3 regions of the Pseudomonas sp. LR2-20 genome follow, and region 2 is predicted to be linked to each of the others. Evidence: predicted binding sites of a transcription regulator. Region 2 holds the regulator's gene; each other region holds the start of a gene.
What was found. The regulator sigma-54, encoded in region 2, starts transcription at its own class of promoters, with help from an activator protein. The targets are predictions, from matches to a motif close to ANTGGCATNNANNTTGCTNT.

Region 1 (10,566 bases), 2.5 Mb from region 2:
TGGCAGGTGGAACAGCTGGCACAGCAGCCAGGCCATGCCCGGCATGATCACGAAGTGCGCGACCACGCCGAGGGCTACACGCCAAGGCTGGCGGGCGAGGGCGGCGAAGTCGTCGAGCTTGAGGGTCAGGCCCATGCCGAACATCACCAGGCCCAGCAGCGGCACGATGGCGACCTTGAGGGCGATGAACCACTGGGGCATCAGGAAGGCCAGCACGGCGAACACCAGCACCCACAGGGCGAAGGTGTTGCCGACGAAGCGGCTGAGGGCGGCGAGGGCACGCATGGGGCAATTCCTTTTCTAGTTATAGCTATCTGAATTTCACTGGCCCCTTCGCGGGACAAGCCCGCTCCCACAGGTACTCCACAGTTTTCAGATTCTGTGGAGTACCTGTGGGAGCGGGCTTGTCCCGCGAAAGGGCCGGCACTGGCTAACACTGAACATCAGGCCAGCACCGGTCTTTCAAACCACATCAGACCCCTTGCGGAATCTCTTCGCCACCGAGCACTTCGAACAGCGCCGGCAGGAATTCGGCAAAGGTCATCATCATCAGCTGGAAGCTGGCATCGAACTGTTGCGCGGCTTCATCGCCACCGTCCTGTTCGGCCTGCTCCTGCAGCAGCTCTTCGAACTTCAGGCGCTTGATCACCATCTTGTCGTCGAGCACGAACGACAACTTGTCCTGCCAGGCCAGGGCCAGCTGGGTGACCACCTTGCCAGTGCTCAGGTGCAGCTGGATTTCCTCGCTGGTCAGGTCCTGGCGCTTGCAGCGCACGATGCCGCCGTCTTCGGCGGTGTCACGCAGCTCGCACTCGTCCAGCACATAGAAGCCTTCGGCAGCCTGTTGCGACTTGACCCAGTCCGTCATGGTCGCGGCTGGTGCGATCTTCACCGTGGCCGGGCGTACCGGCAGCGAACCCATCACCTCGCGCAGGGTCGACAGCAGGTCTTCGGCACGCTTGGCGCTGGCCGAGTTGACCAGGATCATGCCCAGGCGCGGGGCGATGGCGGCGAAGATCATCGAGCGGCGGATGAATGCGCGTGGCAGGAAGGCCTGGATGATCTCGTCCTTGATCTGGTCGCGCTCTTTTTTGTAGACCTTGCGCATTTGCTCGGTCTCGATCTCTTCGACCTTTTCCTTCACCGCATCGTTGACCACGCTGCTGGGCAGGATGCGCTCTTCCTTGCGCGCGGCAATCAGCAGGAACTCGCCGCTGACGTGCACCAGAGGAGCGTCTTCGCCCTTGCCGAACGGCGCGATGAAACCGTAGGTGGTCAGCTCCTGGCTGGCGCAGGGGCGGGCCGGCTTGGAGGCCAGCGCAGCTTCCAGCGCTTCAGGCTCGAACGGTACTTCCTGGGTCAGGCGGTAGGACAGCAGGTTCTTGAACCACATGAGGGGGAATCTCTCCTTAATGCATAAGGCGGGCATTATTCTCCGAGCAGTGGTCCCAGGCCAACCCTGTCAGAGGGCCACCAGGGCCATATAAGGCAAGAAAACCCCCGGCTGCGCTAGGTCGTTGAAAGGCCTGGGTTTTTTTTTGAAAAAAGTTGAAAAAGTGCTTGCCAGGGTAACGGACCCTCCGTAGAATGCGCGCCACACCGAGACGAAGGGTGATTAGCTCAGCCGGGAGAGCATCTGCCTTACAAGCAGAGGGTCGGCGGTTCGATCCCGTCATCACCCACCACTCGATGTATAGCGCAGCGGTAGTTCAGTCGGTTAGAATACCGGCCTGTCACGCCGGGGGTCGCGGGTTCGAGTCCCGTCCGCTGCGCCATATTCCACTTCCAGGGCCCACTGAACACCCGGAAGTAACAAAGAAAGCGACCTTAGGGTCGCTTTTTTTGTGCCCGAAATTCGCGATTGATAATTTTAGCGAAAAAGTTGCATCAATGGCTTGCCAGGCTGCTGGAACGTCCGTAGAATGCGCGCCTCACCGAGACGAATGGGTGATTAGCTCAGCCGGGAGAGCATCTGCCTTACAAGCAGAGGGTCGGCGGTTCGATCCCGTCATCACCCACCACTCGTTGAATAGCGCAGCGGTAGTTCAGTCGGTTAGAATACCGGCCTGTCACGCCGGGGGTCGCGGGTTCGAGTCCCGTCCGCTGCGCCATATTCCGCTTCCAGGGCCCACTGAACACCCGGAAGCCACAAAGAAAGCGACCTTAGGGTCGCTTTTTTTGTTTCTGGTCTTACCGGTTGCGCTCTTCTTCGCGCAATGTCAGCACCTCGACCCCATCCTCGGTCACTGCCACGGTATGCTCCCATTGCGCCGACAGGCAGTGGTCCCGGGTAATCACCGTCCAGCCATCCTTCAATGTCCGCGTCCCGCGCCCACCCTGGTTGATCATCGGTTCGATGGTGAACACCATCCCCGGCTGCAACTTCATGCCCATGCCGCGCATACCGAAATGCAGTATTTCGGGCCGTTCGTGCATCTGCTGGCCGATGCCATGGCCGCAGTACTCGCGTACCACGCTATAGCCCGCCGCTTCGGCATGGGCCTGGATGGCGTGGCCGATATCGCCCAGCGTCGCCCCCGGGCGTACCTGCGCGATGCCTTTCCACAGCGCGGCGTAGGTGGTATCGACCAAACGCTGCGCGTCCTCGCTGATCGGCCCGATGCTGTACATCTTCGACGAGTCGGCAATGTAGCCGCCCTGTTCCAGGGTGATGTCGACGTTGATGATCGAGCCTTCTTTCAATACTTCATCGACCTTGGGGATGCCGTGGCAGACCACATGGTCAACCGAGGTATTGAGCGAGTAGGGGAAACCGTACTGGCCCTTGCTGGCCGGGCGGGCCTTGAGGGTGTCGACGATGAACGCCTCGGCGCGGTCGTTGATCTGCATCGTGGTCACGCCGGGGCGGATGAAGCGGTCGAGGTCGGCGAACACCTGGGCCAACAGCTGGCCGGCGTTACGCATCAGTGCGATTTGAGCGGGGGTCTTGAGGATCACCTTGGCCATGAAATGCGGGCTGTAGCTCTTGCTGGAAATTGCCCCAGCATAGCGCCATGGATAGCTTGCTTGCCACCGCGTGGTGCGCTGCCTGTGCCGGCCGCTTCGCGGGTAAACCCGCTCCCACAGGTACTGCGCAGTCTTCAAACCTGTAGCGGTCCTGTGGGAGCGGGTTTACCCGCGAAGAGGCCGGCACAGCTGGCCCACTAATTGCTGAATGACCACTATCCAGGGCTATCAACGTCGACAGCCCAATCCACTCACGACAAAGGCGCCGTGTTGCCCCGCTTGCTTTGCAAGCCCGGGCAGCCGGCGCCTTTTGCGTTCCTGAAAGAGGAGACCGCCCATGACCACCCGCGAAGTACGCAGCGTTTGCCCCTACTGTGGCGTCGGTTGCGGCATCGTCATGAGCGTCGCTGACGGCAAGGTCAGCAAGATCAGTGGCGACAAGCAGCACCCCAGCAACTTCGGCCGCTTGTGCACCAAAGGCCTCACCGCCCACCTGCCACTGACCGCGGCCGGGCGCATGGAAGACGCCTACGTGCGCCAACACCGCAGCCTGCCGCCAGCACGCAGCAGCATGGACCAGGCCATTGCCCAGGCCGGCGAGCGCTTGCGCGGCATCATCGACCAGCACGGCGCGGACGCGGTGGCGCTGTATGTGTCCGGGCAGATGTCGCTGGAGGCCCAGTACCTGGCCAACAAACTGGCCAAGGGCTTTATCCGCACCCGCCATATCGAGTCCAATTCGCGGCTGTGCATGGCCAGCGCCGGCAGCGGCTACAAACTGTCGCTCGGCGCCGATGGCCCGCCCGGCAGCTACCAGGATTTCGAGCGCGCCGATGTGTTCCTGGTCATTGGCGCGAACATGGCGGACTGCCACCCGATCCTGTTCTTGCGCTTGCTCGACCGGGTCAAGGCTGGCGCCCGGCTGATCGTTGTCGATCCGCGGCGCACCGCCACCGCCGACAAGGCCGATCTGTTCCTGCAGGTGCGCCCCGGCACTGACATGGCCTTGCTCAACGGCCTGCTGCACCTGCTGCACCACAACGGCCATACCGATCCTGACTTCATCGCCCGTCACACCGAAGGCTGGGACGAGCTGCCGGCTTTCCTCGACGATTACACGCCGGCGCGTGTGGCCGCCCTGACCGGCCTGAGCGAAGCCGACATCCGCCAGGCCGCCGAATGGATCGGCACTGCCGGGGAGTGGATGAGTTGCTGGACCATGGGCCTCAACCAGAGCGTCCACGGCACTTGGCACAGCAACGCCCTGTGCAACCTGCACCTGGCCACCGGCGCCATCTGCCGCCCGGGCAGCGGGCCGTTTTCGCTGACCGGCCAGCCCAATGCCATGGGCGGCCGCGAGATGGGCTACATGGGCCCGGGCCTGCCGGGCCAGCGTTCGGCGCTGGTGGCGGCTGACCGCGCCTTCGTCGAGGCACAATGGCAGCTGCAACCGGGCAGCCTGCGCAGCGAAGGCGGCGAGGGCACGATCGCGCTGTTCGAACAGATGAAAGTCGGCGAGGTGAAAGCTTGCTGGGTGATCTGCAGCAACCCGGTGGCCAGCGTCGCCAACCGCCAGCAGGTGATCGACGGCCTGCGCCAGGCCGAACTGGTGATCACCCAGGATGCCTTCCTCGACACCGAGACCAACCGCTACGCCGATATCCTCCTGCCCGCCGCGCTGTGGGCCGAAGGCGAGGGCGTGATGATCAACAGCGAGCGCAACCTGACGCTGATGCCGCGCGCGGTCCAGGCGCCCGGTCAAAGCCTGGCGGACTGGCAGATCATCGCCCGGGTCGCCTGTGCCATGGGCTACGCCGAGGCCTTCGACTACCCCGACGCCGAGGCGGTGTACGACGAGATCCGGCGCTTCTGGAACCCGGCCACCGGCTACGACCTGCGCGGCATCGGCTATCAACAGTTGCGCCACAGCCCACGGCAGTGGCCCTGCGCGCCGGGCCGCGAAGATGATCGCAGCCCGCTGCGTTACCTCAACGACGGCAGCAGCCAGCACCGGTTGCGCGATGCCGAGGGCCAGGCGCCTGCCCTGGCATTCCCGACCGCCAGCGGCAAGGCGCGTTTCTACGCCCGGCCCTGGCTGCCAGCGCCCGAGCTGCCGGACGCCGACTACCCGCTGGTGCTCAATACCGGCCGTGTACAGCACCAGTGGCACACCCTGACCAAGACCGCCAAGGTGCCGGCGCTGAACAAGCTGGAGCCTGGCCCCTTTGTCGAAATCCACCCCGAGGATGCCGCCCGTCTGGGCATCGCCGACAAGGACCAGGTCGCCATTCGCTCGCGGCGCGGCCAGGCCGTGTTGCCGGCACGCCTCAGCGACCGGGTCATGCCCGGCAACTGCTTTGCCCCGTTCCACTGGAACGACCTGATCGGCGAGCAACTGGCGATCAATGCCGTGACCTGCGATGAAGTCGACCCACTGTCGCTGCAGCCAGCGTTCAAACATTGCGCCGTGGCCCTGCAGCGGGTCTCTGGCGAGCGTATCGATGCCCTTGAGCTGAACACCACTATTCCGGAGCCTGCGCGCATGCCGACCGCGACCCTGTCCCGCCTGCTTGGCCTGGACACCCTGCCAGCCCCGGTGTTGGCCGATGACGAGCGTCATTATCTGCAGGGCTTTTTGCTCGGCCTCGACCAGGCGCGTGCCGAGGGCGTGCCCAGCTTGCCGGCCAGTGCGCCGTTGGCCGCACATCGGCGGTTGTTCGTCGATGGCTTGCTGGCCGGTTTGTTCGCGCAGCCTGCCGCCGCACCGGCCATCCCAGTGCCGCGCCACCAGGTGCTGTGGGCTTCGCAGACGGGCAATGGCGAAGCGCTTGCCGAGCGTTGTGCCGAACGCCTGCGCAGCGCCGGTCTTGAGGTGCAGCTCAGCTGCATGGACGCGGTCAGCCCCAGCCAGCTGCAAGGCGCCGCCAGTGTGGTACTGATCACCAGCACCTTCGGCGACGGTGACGCGCCTGACAGCGCCACGGCGTTCTGGCAGGCGCTGCAAGGCGAACAAGGCGCCTGCTGCGCGCAGCTGCCATACGCCGTACTGGCCCTGGGCGACTCCAGCTACGACCAGTTCTGCGGTTTTGGCCGCAAGCTCGACCAGCGCCTGGCCGAACTGGGCGGGCGCCGCTTGTTGCAGCGGGTCGATTGCGAAGCGGATTTCGATGAGGCCTTCGCTGGGTGGCTCGAAGCCCTGCTGCCGGAGCTCGCCAGTGCCGGCTCACCAGCACCGCTCAGCGAACCGGCGCCAGTCGCGAGCTACAGCAAGCAGCGACCGTGGTCGGCCCCGCTACTGGAAAATCACCTGCTCAACGGCCCGGGTGCCAGCAAGGAAACCCGCCAGCTGGTGTTCGACCTCTCCGGCAGCGGCTTCACCTACACCGCCGGTGATGCCTTGGGCGTATGGCCGCGCAACTGCCCGGCATTGGTCGAGGAACTGCTGGCGCTGATGCAGCTTGATGGCAAGCAAGTGGTGGAGTTGAAGGGGCAGCTGGCAATGCCGCTGGCCGAGGCCCTGGAAACGCACTTGGAGATCGCCAAGGTCACCCCGCAGCAACTGCAGGTGTTCAGCCGCCATGCTGGGGACCTGCAGCGCCTGCTGCTGCCTGAATGCAAGGCCGAACTGCAGGAGTGGCTTTGGGGGCGGCAGTTGGTCGATGTGCTGCGCGCTTTCCCTCAGCGCTTGCCGTTGGCTACCTGGCTGGACTTGCTCAAGCCGTTGCAGCCGCGCCTGTATTCGATCAGTTCCAGCCTGTTGGCGCATCCGGAGCAGGTGCACCTGACCGTTTCCACCGTGCGCTATGGCGAGCGCAAAGGGGTTTGTTCAACGTTCCTGGCTGACCGCGCGCAGGGGCTGAAGGTGGCGATATTCCCGCAGGCCTCGAAGCACTTTCGCCTGCCTGAAGATGACGACATGCCGGTGATCATGGTCGGTCCCGGCACGGGTATCGCGCCGTTCCGTGCCTTCCTCGAAGAGCGCGAGGTGCGCGGTGCCAAAGGTAAAAACTGGCTGTTCTTCGGCGAGCAGTATGCGGCCACGGATTTCTACTATCAGGAACAGCTTAAGGCCTGGCAGGCGAGCGGGCACCTGCGCCTGGACACGGCGTTTTCGCGGGACCAGGCCGAGAAGATCTATGTGCAGCAGCGCATGCTCGAGCAGGGCGCACAGCTGTGGCAGTGGCTGGAGGCGGGGGCGTATTTCTATGTCTGTGGCGATGCCCAGCGTATGGCCAGGGATGTGGATGCGGCGTTGCGTGAGGTCATTGCGGTGCATGGCGGCGTGGATGCCGATGCCTATGTCCAGGCGTTGAGCAAGGCCAGGCGGTATCGGCGTGATGTGTATTGATGTGCTCCAGGATGGTGAGCGCTGCACTTGTAAAGTGCATCGGCTCTACCGGCCTTTTCGCGGGCAAGCCCGCTCCCACAGGTTTGATGCATCGCAAATATAGCGCAGGCCCTGTGGGAGCGGGCTTGCCCGCGAAGAGGCCGTCACCGGAAGCAGGATTGGCACAGTCCCTGCTTTGTTCCCGTTACAACAAAGCCCTTTGATCAACGGCGATCAACTCGGGCCACCCACCGTGATGAATACAGGCAAAGGCGCCTGGAGCTTCGGCTCCAGGCGCTTTTTTTTTGATCGAGGATCGGCTTATGAAGGCAACAGCGAGCGGGCAACGAGAGCGACTGGTCATCGTCGGCAACGGCATGGTCGGCCACCATTGCGTCGAGCAACTGGTCGAACGCGGCGCCCTTGAGCGCTTCGAACTGCACGTGTTCGGCGAAGAACGCCAGCGTGCCTACGACCGCGTGCACCTGTCGGAGTACTTCGGCGGCAGCTGTGCCGAAACCTTGGCCCTGTGCGAGCAGGACTATTACGGCAACAGCGGTGTGCACCTGCACCTGGGCGAAGCGGTGCTGGACATCGACCGTGAGCGCTGTGAAGTGGTGACTGCCGAAGGCCGCTACGGCTACGACCAGTTGGTCCTGGCCACCGGTTCGTACCCGTTCGTGCCACCGATCGAAGGCTCCAGCGGCAATGCCCGCCTGGTCTACCGCACCCTCGATGACCTCGATGCCATTCGTGCTGCCGCCGGTCAAGCACGCCGTGGCGTGGTGGTCGGTGGCGGCCTGCTCGGTCTGGAAGCTGCCAACGCGCTGAAGTCCCTCGGCCTGGAGGCCCACGTGGTGGAGTTCGCCCCGCGGCTGATGCCGGTGCAGCTGGACGGCGAGGGTGGCGCCGCGCTCAAGGCGCAGATCGAAGCGCTGGGGGTGGGTGTGCACCTGTCGCGCGCCACCCTGTCGATCAGCGCAGGTGAAGCCTACCGCTACCGCATGAATTTCGACGGCGGCGAACACCTGGAAACCGACCTGATCGTGTTCTCCGCCGGTATCCGCCCGCAGGACACCCTGGGCCGTGCCTGCGGCCTGGAGATCGCCGCACGCGGTGGCGTGGTGATCGACAACCATTGCCGCAGCAGCGACCCGCGCATCTTCGCCATCGGTGAATGCGCCTCGTGGAACGGCAGCGTATTCGGCCTGGTCGCCCCAGGCTACAGCATGGCGCGCAACCTGGCGGCGCTGCTGATGGGCGAAGCCGCCAGCGAATTCACCGGGGCCGACATGTCGACCAAGCTCAAGCTGTTGGGCGTGGATGTCGGCTCCATCGGCGATGCACACGGCGCCACGCCGGGTTCGCGCAGCTACCGCTTCATCGACGAGGCCAACAGCGCCTACCGCCGGCTGGTGGTGGATGCCAGCGGCAAGCACGTGCTCGGTGCCGTGCTGGTGGGCGACAACAGTTACTACGACACGCTGCTGCAGTACGCCCAGAACGGTATTGCCCTGCCGGCCGACCCGGCCGCGCTGATTCTGCCGCAGGGCAGTGGCGCACCGGCCCTCGGTGCCGACGCGCTGCCCGACAGCGCGACCATCTGCTCGTGCCACAACGTCAGCAAGGGCGCGGTGTGCGCGGCCATTGACAGCGGCTGCGGCGACCTCGCTGCGGTCAAGGGCTGCACCAAGGCGGCCACCGGCTGCGGCGGTTGTGCGGCGTTGCTCAAGCAGGTCTTCGAACACGCGCTCACCGCCCGTGGCGTCACCGTCGACAAGAGCCTGTGCGAACACTTTGCCTATACCCGGCAGGAGCTCTACGGGCTGGTGCGGGTCGAGGGTATCCGCACCTTCAGCGAACTGCTCGAACGCCATGGCAAAGGCCATGTTGGCTGCGACATCTGCAAGCCGGCGGTAGGCTCGATCCTTGCCTCGTGCTGGAACCAGCCAATCATGGACCCGGCGCTGGTGCCGCTGCAGGACACCAACGACACCTTCATGGCCAACATGCAGAAGAACGGCACCTATTCGGTGGTGCCGCGCATCCCTGGCGGCGAGATCACCCCGGACAAGCTGATCGTGATCGGCCAGGTGGCGAAAAAGTACGACCTCTACACCAAGATCACCGGCGGCCAGCGCATCGACCTGTTCGGCGCTCAGTTGCACGAGCTGCCGCTGATCTGGGGCGAGCTGATCGAAGCCGGCTTCGAAACCGGCCACGCCTATGGCAAGTCGACCCGCACGGTGAAGTCGTGCGTGGGCAGCACCTGGTGCCGGTATGGTGTACAGGACAGTGTCGCCATGGCGCTGCGTCTCGAGGACCGCTACAAGGGCCTGCGCAGCCCGCACAAGCTCAAGTTCGCCGTTTCCGGCTGCACTCGCGAATGTGCCGAGGCGCAAAGCAAGGACATCGGCGTGATTGCCACCGACAAGGGCTGGAACCTGTACATCTGTGGCAACGGCGGCATGCGCCCGCGCCACGCCGAGCTGTTCGCCACCGACCTGGATGACGAAACCCTGGTACGCCTGATCGACCGCGTGTTGATGTTCTACATCCGCACGGCCGACAAGCTGCAGCGCACCTCGGTCTGGCGCGAAAGCCTGGAAGGCGGCCTGGATTACCTCAAGCAGGTGATCCTCGACGACAGCCTGGGCCTGGCGGCCGAGCTGGAAGCGCAGATGCAGCATGTGGTCGACCAATATGAATGCGAATGGGCCAACGCCCTCAACGACCCCGAGAAGCTCAAGCGCTTCCGTACCTTCGTCAACGACCGGCGCGCCGACCCGGACGTGCACTTCGTGCGCGAACGCGAACAGCGCCGGCCGGCGGCACCGCTGCACCTGATCCCGACCGTCGAGGAGGCTGTCTGATGAACCTGTCCAATGCTGCTGTGAAAACCCAAGAGAACTGGCAGGCAGTGTGCCAGGCCGATGACCTGGTGGCCGATTCTGGCGTGGTGGTATGGCTTGACGGTGCCCAGGTGGCGTTGTTCTACCTGCCCGAGCTGGAGCAGAGCCTGTATGCGGTGGACAACCGCGACCCGCGGTCGGGGGCCAACATCATTGGCCGTGGCCTGGTGGGCAGCTTGCAGGGGGAGCTGGTGGTGGCGGCGCCGTTGTACAAGCAGCACTTCAGCCTGGAAAGCGGGGCGTGTCTGGAAGATGCCGGGCAGCGGTTGCGGGTGTGGCCGGTGCGGTTGAATGGAGGTGCTGTGGAGTTGGCGGTGGCCTGATATTCATCTACTGCTTGTCCCGGCCTCTTCGCGGGCA
Region 2 (10,566 bases):
CCATGGCGTTGATGAAGTTGGCCAGATCGACCACTTCAGGCTCGCGCGCGGCGTTCTGCAGCACGCTGCGGCCTTTGGCCAGTGCCGCGGCCATCATGATGTTCTCGGTGCCGGTCACGCTGACGGTGTCGAAGAAGAAGTGCGCGCCGCGCAGGCCGCCTTCAGGGGCCTTGGCCTTGATGTAGCCGCCTTCGACTTCGATCTTCGCGCCCATGGCCTCGAGGCCGCGGATGTGCAGGTCGACCGGGCGCGAACCGATGGCGCAGCCACCTGGCAGCGCCACCTCGGCTTCACCGAAGCGCGCGACCATGGGGCCGAGCACCAGGATCGAGGCGCGCATGGTCTTGACCAGCTCGTAAGGCGCTACCAGGGTCTTGATGGTGCGCGGGTCGATTTCCACCGCCAGCTTTTCGTCGATCACAGGCTCGATGCCCATGCGCCCGAACAGCTCGATCATGGTGGTGATGTCGTGCAGGTGCGGCAGGTTGCCCACGGTGACCGGGCCATCGGCCAGCAGGGTCGCCGCCAGGATCGGCAGAGCCGCGTTCTTCGCGCCGGAAATGCGGATCTCGCCATCAAGACGAGCGCCGCCAGTAATAATCAGTTTGTCCATTGGTGTCTCGCCGCCAAGTTGGCTCAGGTGCGCTCAGCCCAGGCTGCGCTGCTGAAAAATTTCATGGTTACCGCATGGATGCTGCCATTGGCAATCCACGGATTCAGGTGAGCATAGATCGCCTGCTGACGTTTGACCGGGCTCAGGCCAGCCAACTCGTCGCTGATCACGTTCAACTGGAAGTTGCAGCCTTCGCCTTCAACTTCGACCCGGGATCCCGGCAATTTCTCTTCAAGGAAGCTCTTAACTTCTACGGCCTGCATGCTCAACCTCAATCGGCGCCCGATGCGCACGGGTCGGCCATCATACAAAAAAGCCCCTCGCCTGCGAAGCCCAACGAAGGGGCGCGCGACCGAGGGGCCTCTCTTCACTGCCAAGCCATCAGCTTGCCAGCACCTCATCGAGGTCATAGACCCCGGCGATTTCCCGCATGTCGTCGGGCATGCCACGCACTTCGAAGGCCTTGCCGGCAGCCTGGGCGTCACGGATGAACGCCAGCAGCAGCGACAGGCCGACACTGGTGGAGCGCGCCACGGCCGAGCAGTCCAGCACCAGACGCGCTTCACGGCAGGCGCCGATCAGCGCCTTGCCCTGCTTGCGCAGGGCCGGCCCGCTGCGGTAATCCAGTTCGCCGGCCAGGCACAGCACGCCCGGCTCGGCCATGGTTACAGCGGCCTCGCTCATTTGACGGTCTTCTCTGGCGAGTTGTCGGCAGCTTCCTTGGCCTTGGCCACTTCGCCGGCCCAGCCGTCGATGGTCTTGTCCAGGTCGTTGCCATTGCGCTGCATGGCATCGGCGAACTGGTCGCGGAACAGCTTGCCGATATTGATGCCGTTGACGATGACGTTGCGTACCTTCCACTCACCGCCGAGGTTTTCCAGGGTGTATTGCACCGGATAGACCGCACCGTTGTTGCCGGTAACCTTCATGCCGACACTGGCGCGCTTGCCGTCATCAGCCTTGGCCGGGTCGACGGTGATGCCCTGGTTGTTGTACTCCAGCAGCGCATTGCCATAGAACTGAAACAGGCTGCGCTTGAAGTTGTCCTGGAAGCGCTGAATCTGCGCAGGGGTGGCCTTGCGCGAGTACTTGACGGTCATGATGCTTTTCGAGATGCCTTCAGCATCCACTACCGGACCGAGAATGCGGTTGAGCGAATCGTAGAAGGCATTCGGGTTGGTCTTGTACTGCTCCTTGTTGGCCTTCAGATCGCTGAGCAACTCAGTGGTGGTGCTCTGAACCACGTCATGCGGCGACTGCGCGGCCAGGGTCATCAGGGGGAAGGCCGCCAGCAGCACCAGCAGGCCACGTCGCAGGATCGAAATCATGGAAACTCCTTAATTAGCCGGTTGCGCTTCTTTGGGTTCCTTGCCAACGGAGTTGAGCAGGAACTTGCCAATCAGATCTTCCAGCACCAGCGCCGACTGAGTGTCATGGATGGTCGAACCATCCTTGAGCACGTCTTCTTCACCGCCCACGCTGATACCGATGTATTTCTCGCCAAGCAAGCCGGCGGTCAGGATCGAAGCAGTGGAGTCGGTCGGCAGGTTGTTGACCGACTTGTCCAGCTGCAGGGTCACCCGACCGGTGTAGGAATCACGGTCCAGATCGATGGCGGTGACCTTGCCGATCGTTACACCGGCCATGGTCACTTTAGCTCTGACCGTCAAACCGGCGATATTGTCGAAGTACGCATAAACTTTATAGGTATCGCTGCTCGGGCTGGCGGACAGCCCGCTGACGCGCAGGGCCAGCAGCAGCAGCGCCAGGATCCCGGCCAGGAGGAACAGGCCGACACCGATTTCCAGGGTGCGGTTTTGCATCAGAAATCTCCAAACATCAAGGCGGTCAGAATAAAGTCCAGACCCAGTACTGCCAACGAGGCATAGACCACGGTCTTGGTGGTGGCACGGCTGATCCCCTCTGAGGTGGGTTCGCAGTCGTACCCCTGGAACACGGCAATCCAGGTCGTGACGAAGGCGAACACCAGGCTCTTGATCAGCCCGTTGAGCACGTCGTCGGTAAAGGAAACACTGTTCTGCATGTTGGCCCAGAACGAGCCTTCGTAAACGCCCAGCCAGTCGACCGCGACCCACGAACCACCCCAGATGCCGACCACGCTGAAGATCAGCGCCAGCAGCGGCAGCGAGATGAAACCGGCCCACAGGCGTGGCGCGACGATGTACTTGAGCGGGTCGACGCCGATCATTTCCAGGCTCGACAGCTGCTCGGTGGACTTCATGTTGCCGATTTCGGCGGTCAGTGCAGAACCGGCGCGGCCGGCGAACAACAGCGCGGTGACCACCGGGCCGAGCTCACGCAGCAGGGTCAGGGCGACCATCTGCCCGACCGCCTGCTCGGAGCCGTACTTGGTCAGGATGCTGTAGCCCTGCAGGGCCAGCACCATGCCGATGAACACGCCGGAAACGACAATGATCGCCAGCGACAGCACGCCCACCGAGTACAGCTGCTTGGTCAGCAACTGGAAACCACCGCCGATGCCGCCACGGCCGATCAGTGCATGGAACAGGAACAGGCACGAACGCCCGAGCACCGCCAGCACGTCGATCGCCGAGCGCCCGAGCAGGCGGATACGTTCGAGTAAGGATTTTCTGCGCATCACCGCGCTCCCAGCAGATCGGCGCGGTAGTCAGGCGCGGGAAAGTGGAATGGCACCGGGCCGTCCGGGTCACCTTTCATGAACTGGCGAATGCGCGGATTGTCCGAGCCCATCAGTTCGTCGGGCGTACCCTGGCCCAGCACCTGGCCATCGCCGACCACATAGATGTAGTCGGCGATACTGGCAGTTTCGGCCAGGTCGTGGGAAACCACGATGCTGGTGATACCCAGGGCATCGTTGAGCAGGCGGATCAGCCGCACGAGCACACCCATGGCAATCGGGTCCTGGCCGACGAACGGTTCGTCGTACATCAGGATCTGCGGGTCCAGGGCAATCGCCCGGGCCAGCGCCACCCGGCGCTTCATGCCGCCGGACAGTTCGTCCGGCATCAGGTCGATGGCACCGCGCAGGCCCACGGCCTGCAGTTTCATCAACACGATGTCGCGGATCATCTCGTCCGAAAGCTGGGTATGCACGCGCAACGGAAAAGCGACGTTCTCGAACACATCGAGATCGGTGAACAGCGCGCCGCTCTGGAACAGCACGCCCATCTGCTTGCGTGCGTCGAACAAGTCGCTGCGCGAAAGGCTCGGCAGGTTCTGCCCCGCCACCCACACTTCACCGCTCGACGGCCGTAGCTGCGCGCCCATCAGGCGTAGCAGCGTGGTCTTGCCGCAACCCGACGGCCCCATGATCCCGGTGACCTTGCCGCGCGGGATACGGATGTCGACATTGCTGAAAATGCTGCGCGAACCGCGCTTGAAGGTGACTCCCTTCAACTCGACCGCGTAGGCGCTATCCACACTCATCTAGACTCCTTGCTAGTGCAGCCTCGCACTAATGGACGCCGGCCTTCATCTTGAAGACACACGCGCCCTTGGCAGGCCGAATAGCGGCGAACTATAGCACCGCTGCCCCCTCGCCCCCAAGGCCATGCAACGTGTCGTTCAGGGCAACGACAGGGTTTCATGACAAATGTTCAGGCAATCCAATGGATGAGGCTTTCTTACATTGCGGCTATAATCGCCGCCTTTTCTTCAGGCAGTGTTTTCGACATGAGCCAATCCAATGAGCTGATCCAGTCCGCCCAGCGCACCTTGCGCCTGGAGTTGGAGGCCGTACAGGGCCTGGCAGCCAGCATCGACGCGAACTTCGTCAAGGCCTGCGAGCTGATCCTGGCCAGCACGGGCCGCGTGGTGGTGGTCGGCATGGGCAAGTCAGGGCATATCGGCAACAAGATCGCCGCCACCCTGGCCAGCACCGGCACACCGGCATTCTTCGTGCACCCCGCCGAGGCCAGCCACGGCGACATGGGCATGATTACCCGCAATGATGTGATCCTGGCGCTGTCCAATTCGGGCAGCACGGCCGAAATCGTTACCCTGCTGCCGTTGATCAAGCGCCTTGGCATCCAGCTGATCAGCCTGACCGGCAACCCGGACTCGCCACTGGCCCAGGCAGCCGAGGTCAACCTCGATGCCCGCGTCGCACAGGAAGCCTGCCCGCTCAATCTGGCCCCGACCTCCTCCACCACCGCCGCGCTGGTGCTGGGCGACGCGCTGGCCATCGCCCTGCTCGAAGCGCGCGGTTTCACCGCAGAAGACTTCGCCTTCTCGCACCCCGGCGGTGCACTGGGCCGGCGCCTGCTGCTCAAGGTCGAGAATGTCATGCATTCCGGCGACGAGCTGCCACAGGTTCAACGCGGCACATTGCTCAAGGACGCACTGCTGGAAATGTCGCGCAAGGGCCTGGGCATGACCGTGGTCCTGGAGCAGGACGGCACCCTGGCCGGGATCTTCACCGATGGCGACCTGCGCCGCAGCCTGGACCGCAACATCGATGTGCACACCACCCTGATCGACCAGGTGATGACCGTGCACGGCAGGACCGCTCGCGCCGAGATGCTCGCCGCCGAAGCGCTGAAAATCATGGAAGATCACAAGATCAACGCGCTGGTGGTGGTCGACCGTAACAACTGCCCGACCGGCGCGCTGAACATGCACGACCTGCTGCGCGCAGGCGTCATGTAACCGAGAGTCATGACTATGAACCAAGACCTGATGCAACGTGGCAAGGCCATCAAGCTCGCCGTGTTCGACGTGGACGGCGTGCTCACCGACGGCCGCCTGTACTTCCTTGAAGACGGCAGCGAATTCAAGACCTTCAATACCCTCGACGGCCAAGGCATCAAGATGCTCATGACCTCGGGCGTGACCACGGCGATCATCAGCGGGCGCAAGACCCCGGTGGTCGAGCGCCGGGCGAAGAACCTCGGCATCCCCCACCTGTTCCAGGGCCGCGAGGACAAACTGGTGGTGCTGGACGGCCTGCTCGCCGAACTGGGCCTAAGCTATGAACAGGTCGCCTACCTGGGCGACGACCTTCCCGACCTGCCGGTGATTCGCCGAGTCGGGCTGGGCATGGCGGTGGCCAATGCCGCACCATTCGTACGCCAGCACGCCCATGGCGTGACCCAGGCACGGGGTGGCGAAGGTGCCGCTCGCGAGTTCTGTGAACTGATCATGCAGGCCCAGGGCACCCTGGACGCTGCCAACGCCAATTACCTTTAAGGCCGCCCATGCTCAGCAAGAAAGCCCGCAACATTGCGCTGCTCGTGGTCATCGCCGCCCTGCTGGTGGCGGTCGGCTACTGGAATGTCAGCCCGGAGCGCTTCCTCGAGGAACCAAAGGCCCAGGTCGACGAAAGCGCCATCGACTACTATGCGATCAACGCACACAGCGTGCAGTTCCTGCCCGATGGCAAGCTGCAATACGAAATGACCGCCGACAAGGTCGAACACCTCAAGGCCAGCGAGGTCACCCTGGTGACCACGCCCGACCTGCACATGTACCGCGGCACTGAATACCCGTGGCACGTGCAGAGCCTGCGCGCCGAGGTCAACCCCGACGGCAGCGAAGTCGAACTGATCGACCAGGTGCGGGTCGCCCGCACCGACGAAAAGCAGCGCGACACCATCATCACCAGCTCGCGCATGACCGTATTCCCGCAGAAGCAATATGCTCAGACCGAGCAAGCCGTTAGAATCGACGGCGCCGGTGGCACAACCACAGGCAAGGGAATGAAAGCGTATTTGAAAGAAGGCAAGATGGACTTGCTCTCTAACGTAAGAGGACAGTATGAGGCTCGTTAAAACCCTCCCCCTTTTGCTCAGCCTGAGCGCAGCACTGGGAAGCGCGAGCGCCTTCGCCCTGCCGACCGACCGTGACCAGCCTATTCGCATCCAGGCCGACAACGCGCACCTGGACGACAAGCAAGGCGTGGCCACCTATACCGGCGATGTGATCATCACCCAGGGCTCGATGATGATCAAAGGCAACACCGTAACCATGACCCGTGCCGCCAATGGCGACATCGACGTGGTGACGTCGGTGGGCAACCTGGCCTACTTCGAGCAGCAGCAGAGCACGGCCAAGCCTGACAAGATGAAGGGCTGGGCGGTGACCATCCAGTACCAGGCGCAGAAAGACACGGTGATCCTCACCGATCGCGCCAAGGTCGAGAACGAAGGCAACACCACCGAAGGCGAGAAGATCGTCTACAACACCAAGACCCAGGTTGCGACCGCCGGTCGCGGTGGCAACGTGACTCAACCACGTCAGCGCATCGACATGGTGATCCAGCCGAAGAAGAAGGCCGAGTAAATGGCAACTCTCAAAGCCCAGCACCTGGCCAAGAGCTACAAGGGGCGGCAAGTCGTGCGCGATGTCAGCCTGTCGATCGACAGCGGGCAGATCGTTGGCCTGCTCGGCCCCAACGGCGCCGGCAAGACCACCTGCTTCTACATGATCGTCGGCCTGGTCCAGGCCGACCAGGGGCGCGTGCTCATCGACAACCTCGATGTCAGCCACCAGCCCATGCACGGCCGCGCCCGCGCCGGTATCGGCTACCTGCCGCAGGAAGCCTCGATCTTCCGCAAGCTATCGGTGGCCGACAACATCATGGCCATTCTCGAGACCCGCAAGGACATCGACCGCGAAGGCCGGCGCAAGGAGCTGGAAAGCCTGCTGCAGGAGTTCCACATCAGTCACATCCGCGACAACCTCGGCATGAGCCTTTCCGGTGGCGAACGCCGCCGGGTCGAAATTGCCCGCGCCCTGGCCACCGCACCGAAGTTCATCCTGCTGGACGAACCTTTTGCCGGTGTCGACCCGATCTCCGTGGGTGACATCAAGCAGATCATCCACCACCTCAAGGCCAAGGGCATCGGTGTACTGATCACCGACCACAACGTCCGTGAAACCCTGGATATCTGCGAAACAGCCTATATCGTCAACGACGGCCGACTGATCGCCGAAGGTGACGCCGAGACCATCCTGGCCAACGACCTGGTCAAGGAGGTCTACCTGGGCCACGAGTTCCGACTCTGACCCCTGGGACCTGCCTGGAGCGCTGGCATTAACGCCCTGTCGGGGCTTAAGTTGTTACAGTGCTCTAGGCAAACGCTACAATTTAAGGCATAAAACTTGCTTGAATTTGGCGCTCCGGCGCCCTCGTGTAGTGGATGGCGCATGCGCGCCGGCGAACAAGGTATTAAGCCCCAGCCATGAAACCATCGCTCGTCCTAAAAATGGGCCAGCAACTGACGATGACACCGCAGTTGCAACAGGCCATCCGCCTACTCCAGCTCTCCACCCTGGACCTCCAGCAGGAAATCCAGGAAGCGCTGGAATCCAATCCGATGCTCGAACGTCAGGAAGACGGCGACGACTTCGACAACAGCGACCCGATGGCGGACAACGCCGAGAACAAGCCGGCCGCCGAAGTCCAGGACACCAGCTTCCAGGAAAGCACCAGCAGTGCCGAAACCCTGGAAGACGGTGAGTGGAACGAGCGCATCCCCAACGAGTTGCCGGTCGACACCGCCTGGGAAGACATCTACCAGACCAGCGCCAGCAGCCTGCCGAGCAACGATGACGACGAGTGGGACTTCACCACCCGCACATCGGCCGGCGAAAGCCTGCAGAGCCACCTGCTGTGGCAACTGAACCTGGCACCGATGTCCGATACCGACCGCCTGATCGCCGTCACCCTGATCGACAGCATCAACGGCCAGGGCTACCTGGAAGACACCCTCGAAGAGATCTGCGCAGGCTTCGACCCGGAGCTGGATATCGAGCTCGACGAGGTCGAAGCGGTGCTGCACCGCATCCAGCAGTTCGAGCCGGCCGGCGTCGGTGCCCGCAACCTCGGCGAGTGCCTGCTGCTGCAATTGCGCCAGCTGCCCGCCAGCACGCCGTGGATGGGCGAAGCCCAGCGCCTGGTCACCGATTTCATCGACCTGCTCGGCAGCCGCGACTACAGCCAGCTGATGCGCCGCATGAAGCTCAAGGAAGACGAACTGCGCCAGGTGATCGAACTGGTGCAGAGCCTCAACCCGCGGCCCGGTTCACAGATCGAGTCCAGCGAACCGGAATACGTGGTGCCTGACGTGATCGTGCGCAAGGACAGCGACCGCTGGCTGGTCGAGCTGAACCAGGAAGCGATCCCACGCCTGCGGGTCAACCCGCAGTACGCCGGCTTCGTCCGCCGCGCCGATACCAGCGCCGACAACACCTTCATGCGCAACCAGCTGCAAGAGGCGCGCTGGTTCATCAAGAGCCTGCAAAGCCGCAACGAAACGCTGATGAAGGTCGCCACGCAGATCGTCGAGCACCAGCGCGGCTTCCTCGACCATGGCGACGAAGCGATGAAGCCACTGGTCCTGCATGACATCGCCGAAGCGGTGGGCATGCATGAGTCGACCATTTCGCGGGTGACCACGCAGAAATACATGCACACCCCGCGTGGCATCTACGAACTGAAGTACTTTTTCTCCAGCCACGTCAGCACCGCCGAAGGCGGAGAATGCTCGTCTACGGCGATTCGCGCGATCATCAAGAAACTGGTTGCAGCGGAAAATCAGAAAAAGCCATTGAGTGACAGCAAGATCGCTGGTTTACTGGAGGCACAAGGCATCCAGGTAGCCCGTCGCACCGTCGCCAAGTACCGCGAGTCCCTCGGCATCGCACCGTCGAGCGAGCGCAAGCGACTGATGTAGCCCCTGGATGTGCCACAGCGTTTGTGGGGCAGGTGCAATACCTGCCTCTTTATGCACGGGCAACAAAGGAGAAGCTGTATGCAAGTCAATATCAGTGGACAGCATGTAGAAGTCACCCAGCCACTGCGCGATTATGTGCTTGAAAAGCTCGCTCGCGTGGAAAGTCACTTCGACAAGATCACCAACGTGCAGGTCATCATGAAAGTCGAGAAGCTGCAGCAGAAGGTCGAGGCGACCCTGCAGATTCCCGGCGGTGAAGTGGTTGCCAACGCCGAACACGAAGACATGTATGCAGCGATCGACGCCTTGGCCGACAAGCTCGACCGCCAACTGAAAAAACACAAGGAAAAACAGCAAAGCCTGCTGCAAGGTGCAGCAGCCCGCTGATCCCTCTCATCCATGATCCGACTTGAAACCATCCTGACCCCCGGCCGTTCCCTGGTGAATGTGCCGGGCGTCAGCAGTAAAAAACGCGCGCTGGAAACGATCGCCGCTGCGGTCCACCGCGAAGTCCCCGAGCTTGATGAGCAAGATCTCTTCGAGAAGCTGATCGCCCGCGAAAAACTGGGCTCAACTGGATTTGGCAATGGCATTGCAATTCCACATTGCCGTCTCAAGGGTTGCGAGAGCCCGGTAAGTGCCCTGCTCCACCTCGCCGCCCCCATTGATTTCGACGCCATCGACGGTGCACCTGTGGACTTGCTGTTCGTCCTGCTGGTGCCAGAAGCCGCCACCGATGCGCACCTTGAACTGCTCCGCCAGATCGCCAGCATGCTCGATCGCAAGGATGTTCGTGATCGCCTGCGTGCCGCCAGCAGCAGCGAAGCGTTGTATCAAGTCGTCCTGGACGTGCAGAACGGGAGCTGAACATGCGCCTGATCATCGTCAGCGGCCGGTCCGGCTCCGGCAAGAGCACCGCCCTTGATGTGCTGGAAGACAACGGTTTCTATTGCATCGACAACCTGCCCGCCGGGCTGCTACCGCAGCTGGCAGAGAACGCGTTGATCAATACCGAACTGCTGCAACCCAAGGTGGCGGTATCGATCGATGCGCGCAACCTGCCCAGCCACCTGTCGCGCTTCCCCGAACTGTTGGCGGAGGCCCGTGGGCGCCACATCCAGTGTGATGTGCTGTTCCTCGATGCCGACCAAGACACGCTGCTCAAGCGTTTCTCGGAAACCCGTCGGCGTCACCCGCTGACCAACGCCGAGCGCTCGCTGGCCGAAGCGATCCGCGTCGAAAGTGAACTGCTGGGGCCGATTGCCGACCTTGCCG
Region 3 (10,566 bases), 2.8 Mb from region 2:
CGCGTTGAGCTGGACGTCAAGTTCGACTTCGACAAGTCGGTCGTCAAGCCAAACAGCTACGGCGACATCAAGAACCTGGCTGACTTCATGAAGCAGTACCCACAGACCACCACCGTGGTTGAAGGTCACACTGACTCCGTCGGCCCAGACGCTTACAACCAGAAGCTGTCCGAGCGTCGTGCCAACGCTGTCAAGCAGGTCCTGACCCAGCAGTACGGCGTAGAAGCTAGCCGTGTTGACTCGGTTGGCTACGGCGAAACCCGTCCGGTTGCCGACAACGCCACCGAAGAAGGCCGCGCTATCAACCGTCGCGTTGAAGCTCAGGTAGAAGCCCAGGCCAAGTAATTGGTTTGAAGCTTCCATGAAAAACCCGGCCTCGGCCGGGTTTTTCTTTGCCTGGAATTTCTATTGCCTGTGCCGGGCATTACCCGGCCTCTGCTATCCATTCCTGAATCACCTGCTCCCCTACCACCTCGCCGATTACCAGGATTGCCGGGCTGCACAGCCCGAATACCCGGGCATCCTCGACCATCCCCGACACATCGCTGCGGCATTCCCGCTGCTCCGGCAACGATGCATTTTCTATCATCGCCACCGGCATCCCCGGCAACATGCCACCCTCCAACAGCCCGCGGCGGATCTGCTCCAGGCGCGCCACCCCCATGTACACCACCAACGTCGTGCCGCCCTGTGCCAGTGCTGCCCAGTTCAGCTCGCTGTCATCCTGGGTGTGTGCGGTCACCAGCGTCACCCCACGGCTGACGCCACGCGAGGTCAGCGAGATTCCGCACTGGGTGGCACCGGCCAAACCTGCGGTTATGCCGTTGACCAACTCCACGTCGATACCGTGGCCCTGCAGCCACAGTGCCTCCTCGCCGCCACGGCCAAAGATGCACGGGTCACCGCCCTTGAGCCTGACCACACAACGCCCCTGCCGTGCATGACGCAGCATCAGGCGCTGGATGAAGGCCTGGGGCGTGGAACGACAACCGCCGCGCTTGCCAACGGCAATTACCCTGGCTTGCGGGCAATGCTCCAGTATGGCGGGGTTGACCAGATCGTCGATCATCACCACCTCGGCCTGTTGCAGCGCGCGCACGGCCTTGAGCGTGAGCAGTTCAGGATCGCCAGGGCCGGCACCGACCAGCCATACTTTTGCATTCATAAACGTTTCCTCATGGACAAGGTGCGCTCAACCCTTGAGCAGGGCAAACAGCAGCATCAGGTTGAACAGCAGAGACAGCAGGGCCAGGGTCCGCCAGACCTTCAGCGGCTCGCGTTCGAGCAGCGGGCGCGGGCGGCTGGGCAGTTCCTGACGGTCACCGCGCTCGAGCAGCAGTAGCCACTGTTCGGCGGTTTCAAAGCGTTGCGCCGGGTCTGTTGCCACGGCTTGCAGCAGGTTGTGCTGCAGCCATTCGGGCAGGTCGGGGCGATAGCGGGATGCATTGACCGGCTGGCCGAAGCGTGGGCGCTGGAAGGCCTCGATCTCGCCGTAGGGGTAGTGCCCGGTCAGCAGCAGATAGAGCGTGACGCCGACCGCGTACAGGTCCTGGCGCGGGCTCGGCGGCTGGCCCTCAAAGGCTTCCGGGGCAATGAACGAAGGCGTGCCGGGCAGCTCGTGCAGCGGCTCCTGGGAAAGGCCGGGGCAGTATGCCAGACCGAAGTCCAGCAGGCGCAGCTGGCCGTCATCACCCAGGTGCAGGTTGTCGGGCTTGATGTCCCGGTGCAGCAGGTTGCGCCGGTGCAGTACGCCGACCGCTTGGAGCAGCTGGCGGGCGACTTCCATCCACTGCGCCAGCGCCAGCGGGCCCTGTTCGGCAACGTGTGCCGCGAGGGTCTTGCCGCTGTGTTCGCGCATCACGTAGTACAGGTGCTGACGCTGGCTGGCGGCGTGCAGCTCAGGGAAGTGGCGGCCTGCGACCCGGCGCAGGAACCATTCCTCCAGCAGCAGGCCTTGTGCGGCGCCGGGTTCCTGTTCGCGGTCCTCGGGCAAGGTCTTCAGCAGCCATGGCTGGCCCTGGGCATCGTGCACACGATAGAGCAGTGACTGGCGGCTATGCGCCAGGCACGTTTCGACCTGCCAGCCATCGAGCAGCTGGCCTTCGCGTAGCGGGCCCGGTAATGGCCATTGCTGCAGTTGCACCAAGGTGTCGCCGAGGTTGGCCGTGCCCAGCTGGTCCACCCTAACCAGCAAGGCGCTGGCATTGTCCTGGCTGCCGTTGTGGTGGGCGCTGGCAACCAGTGTGTCGGCGGCCGACTGCAGGTCGGGCTGTTCGCGCAGCACGGCCTGGATGTGCTGGTCGCCAAGGCTGGCCCATACGCCGTCGCTGAGCAGCAGGTAGCATTCACCGGCCTGCAGTTCGCCGTCCAGGTAGTCGACCAGCAGATGCTGGTCCAGGCCCAGCGCGCGCTTTAGCACGTGTTGCATGCCGGGCTGGTCCCAGACGTGGTCTTGGCTCAGGCACTGCAGGCGCCCGGCATGCCAGCGATAGGCCCGACAGTCGCCCACGTGCGCCAGGGTGAAGCGGCGCCCGCGCAGTACCAGGGCGCTCAGTGTGGTGAGCAGGGGCTGGCTGCCCTGGGCGCGCAACCAGCGGTTCTGTGCCAGCAGCAGGCGGTCAAGGGCCTGGGCCACGCCCCAGGTGGCGGGCGTGGCGTAATAGTCCATGGCCAGTGCCTGCAAGCTGGCACGGGCAGCCAGGCCGCCGTCGGCGCATTGGCTGACGCCATCGGCGAGGGCGAACAGGTAACCCTTGCTGGCGGCCAGCTCCGGCGCCGGCGTGACCAGGCGCAGGGCGTCCTGGTTCTCCGTGCGTGGCCCGGTGGCGCTGGCCTGGGCAAAGCTCAGTTGCAGGCTCATGGCGCCGCCTCAGACCCGTGCCGCGGTAACCGCTGCCGAGCCCCAGGTGGTGCGCCAGCGTTGCTTGACCCCGTGCAGGCCGAACCAGGCGAGCAGGCCAAGGCTGGCGAACAGCCACAGGCCCAGCTGATAGTCGCCGCTGTGCTGCTTGATGGCGCCGAGGCCCGCTGCCAGCAGGAAGCCGCCGGTGCCACCGGCCATGCCGATCAGCCCGGTCATCACGCCGATCTCCTGGCGGAAGCGTTGCGGCACCAGCTGGAACACTGCGCCGTTGCCAGCGCCGAGGCCGAGCATGGCACTGACGAACAACGCCAGGGCCGCTGCGGCGCTCGGCAGGTTGAAGCCGACCGCGGCGATGCAGATGGCGGCCACGCTGTACATGCCGAGCAGGGTGCGGATGCCGCCGAAACGATCGGCCAAAGCGCCACCCAACGGGCGCATCAGGCTGCCGGCGAACACGCAGGCCGCGGTGTAGTAGCCGGCGGTGACCGGGCTCAGGGCGTACTGGTCGCTGAAGTAGCCGGGCAGGGCGCTGGCCAGGCCGATGAAGCCACCGAAGGTGACGCTGTAGAAGAACATGAACCACCAGCTGTCACGGTCGCCCAGGGCTTTCAGGTAGTCGGCTGCCGCCTTGGGTTTGGGCCGTTGTGGGGCGTTGCGGGCGAGCAGGGCGAACAGCGTCAGGGCCAGCAGCAGTGGCAGCACGGCAAAGCCGAACACATTGTTCCAGCCAAACCCGGCGGCCAGCACCGGGGCCAGCAGTGCGGCGAACACCGTACCGGAGTTGCCCGCCCCGGCGATGCCCATGGCCTTGCCTTGGTGCTGCGGCGGATACCACTGCGAGGCCAGCGGCAGCGACACGGCGAACGAAGCGCCGGCAACACCGAGGAACACGCCCAACAGCAGGGCCTGCTCATAGCTGTGCACGCCCAGGTACCAGGCGCCGGCGAGGGCGACGATGACGATCACCTGGCCGATCAGGCCGGCGGTTTTCGGCGAAAGGCGGTCGACCAGCACACCCATGACGAAGCGCAGCACCGCACCGGCGAGAATCGGCGTGGCCACCATCAGGCCGCGTTGCTGGGCGCTCAGTTGCAGGTCGGCGGCGATCTGTACTGCCAGCGGGCCAAGCAGGTACCAGACCATGAAGCTCAGGTCGAAATACAGGAACGCGGCGAACAGCGTGGGCACATGCCCGGATTTCCAGAAGCTGGTACTCATCGAACACCTCACTGGGCTATGCAACGGAAACGAAAAAGACGCCGCTACCCGGTCCACTGGCGTGGAGGGGAGAGCGACGTCTTTGTCGGGAGTTTTATGAGGCAACCGCCGTTGGCTACCGGTGGAATTTCTTCAGCAAGAGCTGGGCCAACTTTTATCGCGTGTGCCAGCCTTTTCGCGGCTGCGCAACGGGCGCCGCGTCAGCCGAGCATTTCATGCATGGCAATGATCTGCTCGGCCACCTGGATGAGCTTCTGCTGCCGGCTCATGGCCTGCCGGCGCATCAGGGTGTAGGCCTGTTCCTCGTTGCAGTCCTTCATCTTCATCAGCAGCCCCTTGGCCTGTTCGATGCGCTTGCGCTCGGCCAGTTGCTGGTCGCGCGCCAGCAGCTGGGCCTTGAGGGCCTGGTCACTCTCGAAGCGGGCCATGGCCACATCGAGAATCGGCTGCAGCCGCGCGGCATGAATGCCTTCGACGATGTAGGCGCTGACCCCGGCCTGGATCGCCTGGCGCATCACCGCCGGGTCATGTTCGTCGGTGAACAGCACGATTGGTCGTGGCTGGTCGCGGCTGACCAGCACCACCTGTTCCATGACGTCGCGGTCGGGTGAGTCGGTATCGATCAGCACGACGTCCGGGCGCACCGTTTCGACGCAGGCGGGCAGGTCAATGGTCAAGTCTGGCGCCTCGATCACCTCGAAGCCCGCTTCGCGCAATGCCGCCTTGAGGCGGCCAAGCTTGTTCCGGGTATCGTCGATCAGCAGGATGCGCAGCATGGTGATGGCCCTCACAGACCGACTCGGGCATCGGGCGTATCGCCCAAGGCGTGCAGGCGGAAACTGCGGGCGTAGGCATACGGATCAGTGCCGTCCCAGCGCGTGCCATCGATCAGCAGGCTGCTGCGCATGGCTGACTCGGGGCAGGGCACGCCAAGTGCGCCGGCGGCCTCGCTGTACAACTGCAATTGCTGCACCTGGCGAGCCACGCCGAGGTAGTCAGGGTCGTCGCGCAGCAGGCCCCAGCGGCGGAACTGGGTCATGAACCACATGCCATCCGACAGGTATGGCAGGTTGGCGCGGCCCTGGTCGAACAGGCGCAGGGCATGCCGATCGTGCCAGGCGTTGCCCAGGCCGTCCTGATAATCACCCTGCAGGCGCGGCTCGATGTTCTCGAGGGGCGTGTCGAGGTAGGCGCTGCCGCTGAGCAACTGCGCGGTGCTGCGCAGGTTCTCAGGGCTGTGTTCGATAAACCGGCTGGCAGCGAGCACCGCCTTGACCAGCGCGCGTGCGCTGTTGGGGTAGTGCTCGACAAAGGCGCGGGCGCTGGCCAGTACCTTTTCCGGGTGGTCGGGCCAGATCGACTGGCTGGTGGCCAGGGTGAAGCCCTGGCCTTGGCTGACGGCGGCAGCGGCCCAAGGTTCGCCGACGCAGAAGCCGTCGATGCGCCCGGCCTGGATATGCGCCGCCATCTGGGCCGGTGGCACCACCACGCTGGTGACGTCGTGCAACGGGTGGATGCCTTGGCTGGCCAGCCAGTAATACAGCCACATGGCGTGGGTGCCGGTGGGGAAGGTCTGGGCGAAGGTCAGTCGCGCGCCATGCTGGTGCACCCGTTGGGCCAGTGCTTCAGGGCTGGTCACGCCTTGGCGCTGCAGGGCCGGCGACAGGTTGATGGCCTGGGCATTCTGGTTCAGCCCCATGAGTACCGCCATGTCGCTGGCCGGCACACCACCGATGCCCAGGTGCACGGCGTAGACCAGGCCGTAGAGGCAATGGGCGGCGTCCAGTTCGCCGCTGGCCAGCTTGTCGCGCAAGCCGGCCCAGGAGCCCTGGCGCTTGAGGTTGAGGGTCAGGCCGTGTTGCTGGGCGAAGCCCTGGGTGGCGGCGACCACCACCGAGGCGCAATCGGTCAGGGCCATGTAGCCGATGTTGAGGCTGGGTTTTTCCGGCGCGTCGCTGCCGTTTACCCAGGCTAGAGGTGCTGTATTCACGAAGGTCCTCGCCCGTACTGAATAGGCTGTAGGCAAGGGAAGTAGCAACCCATGTGCCAAGCCCCTGTCATGCCGGGCGCGCGCTGGCTATAATCGCTGCCTCACTCACCCCGAGCCTTGCCCGCCCATGTATACCCTGGCCCGCCAGCTGCTGTTCAAGCTTTCCCCGGAAACCTCCCATGACCTGTCCCTGGACCTGATCGGCGCCGGTGGCCGGCTTGGGCTCAACGGTGTGCTGTGCAAGCAGCCGGCCGCACTGCCGGTGACCGTGATGGGCTTGAACTTCGCCAACCCGGTGGGGCTGGCGGCGGGCCTGGACAAGAACGGCGCGGCCATCGACGGCTTTGCCCAGCTGGGCTTCGGCTTCGTCGAGATCGGCACCGTGACCCCGCGTCCGCAGCCGGGCAACCCCAAGCCGCGGTTGTTCCGCCTGCCGCAGGCGACGGCGATCATCAACCGCATGGGCTTCAACAACCTGGGCGTCGATAACCTGCTCGAACGCGTGCGTGCTTCGCGCTACAACGGCGTGTTGGGGATCAACATCGGCAAGAATTTCGATACCCCGGTCGAGCGTGCGGTCGATGACTACCTGATCTGCCTGAACAAGGTGTATACCGAAGCCAGCTACATCACCGTCAACGTCAGCTCGCCGAACACCCCTGGCCTGCGTAGCCTGCAGTTCGGCGACTCGCTCAAGCAGCTGCTCGATGCCCTGGCCGAGCGCCGTGAGCAGCTGGCCACCGAGCATGGCAAGCGCGTGCCGCTGGCTATCAAGATTGCGCCGGACATGAGCGACGAAGAAACCGCGCTGGTGGCCGCGGCGCTGATGGAGTCGGGTATGGATGCGGTGATTGCCACCAACACCACCCTGGGCCGCGATGGCGTCGAAGGGCTGGAGCATGGTGGCGAGGCCGGTGGCCTGTCGGGTGCGCCAGTACTGGAGAAGAGCACCCATATCGTCAAGGTGCTGGCCAGCGAGCTCGGTGGCAAGCTGCCGATCATCGCCGCCGGGGGTATTACCGAAGGCCGGCATGCGGCAGAGAAAATCGCCGCTGGGGCCAGCCTGGTGCAGATCTACTCGGGCTTCATCTACAAGGGGCCAGCGCTGATCCGTGAAGCGGTGGATGCGATCGCGGCAATGCCCAAGGCCTGAAGGCAGGCATAAAAAAGGGCCCCTTCAAGGGGCCCCTGGGCCGAAGCCCGCCGCCCGGATAGGGCGCGCATGGTGACTCGAATTCAGTGTCCTCGTTCAGCCAACGGCGTGATTTTCGTTGAGTCTATGGATGCCAGCGGTGCCAGTCATTCCGTCCCAGTTATCACCGCGACCTTCGCGCCAGCCGTTAATCCAGGCTTGGCGAACTGAAGGAAGTGTAAAGGGGCAAAGTTCGCGGGATTTGCCGGTGACCCCGTATTGGTAGCCACGTGAATATGCTCTTTCCAACGGATCACGCTTAAGTCTTCTCATAGGGTGTTGCCCTCACTTGTTGACTGTAATGTCCCGTCGGCCTCTCCGAGGCCGGGCAGAGTCTTTCTGCCGGTTTGCGCTCGCTGCCGGCGTGGCGAGCTGAAGGTGCCGCCTCGTTGCGATGCGGCCTGAGACCAGTTCTAACGAATGCAGGTCACTGTGTGAATGATCGATTTGTCATAAGCACGTAACCTTTCCAAGGGTGAGGGGATAAGTAAATAAATGCGACTCAACCTTGTTTGGCGTTGTGCCTGCAATTATCGGGGTTTGCCGAACCTTGACGTCATTTCGCCAGCGTTGCGGCGGCATGACAGAAATAATTGGTAATGCGACGAAGGGTCACGCTGGCCCCCAGGTCGACGGAAATTATTGGAACTGCCTGATGATCTAAGCTGTTTCTGCCACCCGGCGAGCGGCAGATCGATCAGGCGGCCCGGCCGCCTTGCTGCGATGAAGCAGCGGGGAAGGCCACTCGGACGCTTGCTGGAAGGGCGTTCGGGCAAACATCGGCAAGGCGATGCGTCGCCTTGTCACTCACATAGCCCAAGGCGCTGGAATACTCATGTCGGACCGTTTCGAACTTTACCTCACCTGCCCCAAAGGCCTGGAAGGCCTGCTTGCCGAAGAGGCCCGAGGCCTCGGCCTCGACGATGTGCGTGAGCACACCTCGGCCATTCGCGGCGCCGCCGACATGGAAACCGCCTACCGCCTGTGCCTCTGGTCGCGCCTGGCCAACCGCGTGCTGCTGGTGCTCAAGCGTTTCTCGATGAAGAACGCTGACGACCTCTACGATGGCGTGCACGCCGTCGACTGGGCCGACCATCTGGCTGCGGACGGCACCTTGGCCGTGGAATTCAGTGGCCACGGTTCGGGCATCGACAATACCCATTTCGGTGCCCTCAAGGTCAAGGACGCGATCGTCGACAAGCTGCGCAACCGTGAAGGCCTGCGCCCGTCGGTGGAAAAGGTCGACCCGGATGTGCGCGTGCACCTGCGCCTGGACCGTGGCGAGGCGATCCTGTCCTTAGACCTGTCCGGTCACAGCCTGCACCAGCGTGGCTACCGCCTGCAGCAAGGCGCTGCGCCGCTGAAGGAAAACCTGGCGGCGGCGGTGCTGATCCGCGCCGGCTGGCCGCGCATCGCTGCCGAAGGGGGCGCCCTGGCCGACCCGATGTGCGGTGTCGGTACCTTCCTGGTGGAGGCGGCAATGATCGCTGCCGACATCGCGCCCAACCTCAAGCGTGAGCGCTGGGGCTTCAGTGCCTGGCTCGGCCATGTGCCGGCCACCTGGCGCAAGGTCCACGAAGAGGGTCTGGCCCGCGCGCAAGCCGGCCTGGCCAGGCCGCCACTGTGGATTCGCGGCTATGAAGCCGACCCGCGGCTGATCCAGCCGGGGCGCAACAACGTCGAGCGCGCAGGGCTGGGCGACTGGGTGAAGATCTACCAGGGCGAAGTCAGCACCTTCGAGCCGCGCCCGGACCAGAACCAGAAAGGCCTGGTCATCAGCAACCCGCCGTACGGCGAGCGCCTGGGTGACGAAGCCAGCCTGCTGTACCTCTACCAGAACTTTGGCGAGCGCCTGCGCCAGGCCTGCATGGGCTGGGAAGCGGCGGTGTTCACCGGCGCGCCGGAACTGGGCAAGCGCATGGGCATTCGCAGCCACAAGCAGTATGCCTTCTGGAACGGCGCCTTGCCGTGCAAGCTGCTGCTGTTCAAGGTCCAGCCTGACCAGTTCGTCACCGGCGAGCGCCGCGAGGCCCAGGCCGACAATGGCGAGGCGCGCCGCCCTGCGGCAGTTGCCAGTGAGCCGGCACGCCTGTCGGAAGGCGCGCAGATGTTCGCCAACCGCCTGCAGAAGAACCTCAAGCAGCTTGGCAAGTGGGCCCGCCGTGAGCAGGTCGACTGCTACCGCCTGTACGATGCCGACATGCCTGAATATGCCTTGGCGGTCGACCTCTACCAGGACTGGGTGCACGTGCAGGAGTACGCCGCCCCCCGCTCGATCGACCCGGACAAGGCTCAGGCGCGCCTGCTCGATGCCCTGGCGGCCATTCCCCAGGCACTGAACATCGACCCGCAGCGTGTGGTGCTCAAGCGCCGCGAGCGCCAGAGCGGCACCCGCCAGTACGAGCGCCAGGCTACCGAAGGGCGTTTCCTGGAGGTCAATGAAGGCGGCGTGAAGCTGCTGGTCAATCTCACCGACTACCTCGACACCGGGCTATTCCTCGACCACCGCCCGATGCGCATGCGCATTCAGCGCGAGGCCAACGGCAAGCGCTTCCTCAACCTGTTCTGCTACACCGCCACGGCCACCGTGCACGCGGCCAAGGGCGGTGCGCGCAGCACCACCAGTGTCGACCTGTCGAAGACCTACCTGGACTGGGCCCGGCGCAACCTGTCGCTGAACGGCTTCTCCGAGCGTAACCGCCTGGAGCAGGGCGATGTCATGGCCTGGCTGGAAGGCAACCGCGACAGCTACGACCTGATCTTCATCGACCCACCGACCTTCTCCAACTCCAAACGCATGGAAGGGGTGTTCGACGTTCAGCGTGACCATGTGCAGCTGCTCGACCTGGCCATGGCCCGCCTGGCACCCGGGGGCGTGCTGTATTTCTCCAACAACTTCCGCAAGTTCCAGCTTGATGAGCATGTGAGCACGCGCTATGCGGTCGAGGAAATCAGTGCCCAGACGCTGGACCCGGATTTCGCCCGCAACAACCGCATCCACCGCGCCTGGCGCCTGCAACTGCGTTAATTCGACGAGGCGCATTGCGCGCCTAATGGCCAATAGCTATAACTCAGCACAGGGCCAGAGAATTCGCAGGACGCTGACGTGATGAGATCGATCTATGTCGAAGTGGGGCGTGCGTGCGAAGGTGCTGGGCCTGTGCAGCGAGGCGCTGGCTGCCTGGGCGGTGGCGCTGGTGGCGTTGGTCGCCGGCGCCCTGCTGTCGGCTGCCCTGGCATTGGCCGCGCAGGCATTCTACAAGCAGCAGTTGCGCCAGCGCTTCGAGTTGCTGGCCAGCGAGC

Region 1: the regulator sigma-54 is predicted to act here: its motif matches at 7,473-7,492, upstream of nirB (nitrite reductase large subunit NirB).
Region 3: the regulator sigma-54 is predicted to act here: its motif matches at 6,113-6,132, upstream of OCX61_RS19365 (CmpA/NrtA family ABC transporter substrate-binding protein).

What each region holds. Positions count from the first base shown of each region.
Region 1 is NZ_AP025944.1:4,660,504-4,671,069, reverse strand. Features, by position in the region: gene OCX61_RS20930 (bile acid:sodium symporter family protein) at 1-285, opposite strand, end outside; gene rdgC (recombination-associated protein RdgC) at 473-1,393, opposite strand; tRNA gene OCX61_RS20920 (tRNA-Val) at 1,610-1,685, shown strand; tRNA gene OCX61_RS20915 (tRNA-Asp) at 1,699-1,775, shown strand; tRNA gene OCX61_RS20910 (tRNA-Val) at 1,946-2,021, shown strand; tRNA gene OCX61_RS20905 (tRNA-Asp) at 2,035-2,111, shown strand; gene map (type I methionyl aminopeptidase) at 2,191-2,967, opposite strand; gene OCX61_RS20895 (bifunctional nitrate reductase/sulfite reductase flavoprotein subunit alpha) at 3,305-7,315, shown strand; gene nirB (nitrite reductase large subunit NirB) at 7,618-10,167, shown strand; gene nirD (nitrite reductase small subunit NirD) at 10,167-10,529, shown strand.
Region 2 is NZ_AP025944.1:1,080,785-1,091,350, reverse strand. Features, by position in the region: gene murA (UDP-N-acetylglucosamine 1-carboxyvinyltransferase) at 1-613, opposite strand, end outside; gene OCX61_RS04735 (BolA family protein) at 637-876, opposite strand; gene OCX61_RS04730 (STAS domain-containing protein) at 995-1,297, opposite strand; gene OCX61_RS04725 (MlaC/ttg2D family ABC transporter substrate-binding protein) at 1,294-1,941, opposite strand; gene mlaD (outer membrane lipid asymmetry maintenance protein MlaD) at 1,951-2,436, opposite strand; gene mlaE (lipid asymmetry maintenance ABC transporter permease subunit MlaE) at 2,436-3,233, opposite strand; gene OCX61_RS04710 (ATP-binding cassette domain-containing protein) at 3,233-4,042, opposite strand; gene OCX61_RS04705 (KpsF/GutQ family sugar-phosphate isomerase) at 4,289-5,263, shown strand; gene OCX61_RS04700 (KdsC family phosphatase) at 5,279-5,803, shown strand; gene lptC (LPS export ABC transporter periplasmic protein LptC) at 5,812-6,384, shown strand; gene lptA (lipopolysaccharide transport periplasmic protein LptA) at 6,371-6,895, shown strand; gene lptB (LPS export ABC transporter ATP-binding protein) at 6,896-7,621, shown strand; gene OCX61_RS04680 (RNA polymerase factor sigma-54) at 7,798-9,291, shown strand; gene hpf (ribosome hibernation-promoting factor, HPF/YfiA family) at 9,370-9,678, shown strand; gene ptsN (PTS IIA-like nitrogen regulatory protein PtsN) at 9,691-10,158, shown strand; gene rapZ (RNase adapter RapZ) at 10,161-10,566, shown strand, end outside.
Region 3 is NZ_AP025944.1:4,319,468-4,330,033, reverse strand. Features, by position in the region: gene OCX61_RS19390 (OmpA family protein) at 1-345, shown strand, start outside; gene cobA (uroporphyrinogen-III C-methyltransferase) at 425-1,165, opposite strand; gene OCX61_RS19380 (bifunctional protein-serine/threonine kinase/phosphatase) at 1,193-2,860, opposite strand; gene OCX61_RS19375 (nitrate/nitrite transporter) at 2,870-4,081, opposite strand; gene OCX61_RS19370 (ANTAR domain-containing response regulator) at 4,282-4,857, opposite strand; gene OCX61_RS19365 (CmpA/NrtA family ABC transporter substrate-binding protein) at 4,869-6,071, opposite strand; gene OCX61_RS19360 (quinone-dependent dihydroorotate dehydrogenase) at 6,199-7,224, shown strand; gene rmf (ribosome modulation factor) at 7,321-7,536, opposite strand; gene rlmKL (bifunctional 23S rRNA (guanine(2069)-N(7))-methyltransferase RlmK/23S rRNA (guanine(2445)-N(2))-methyltransferase RlmL) at 8,099-10,291, shown strand; gene OCX61_RS19345 (sensor domain-containing diguanylate cyclase) at 10,386-10,566, shown strand, end outside.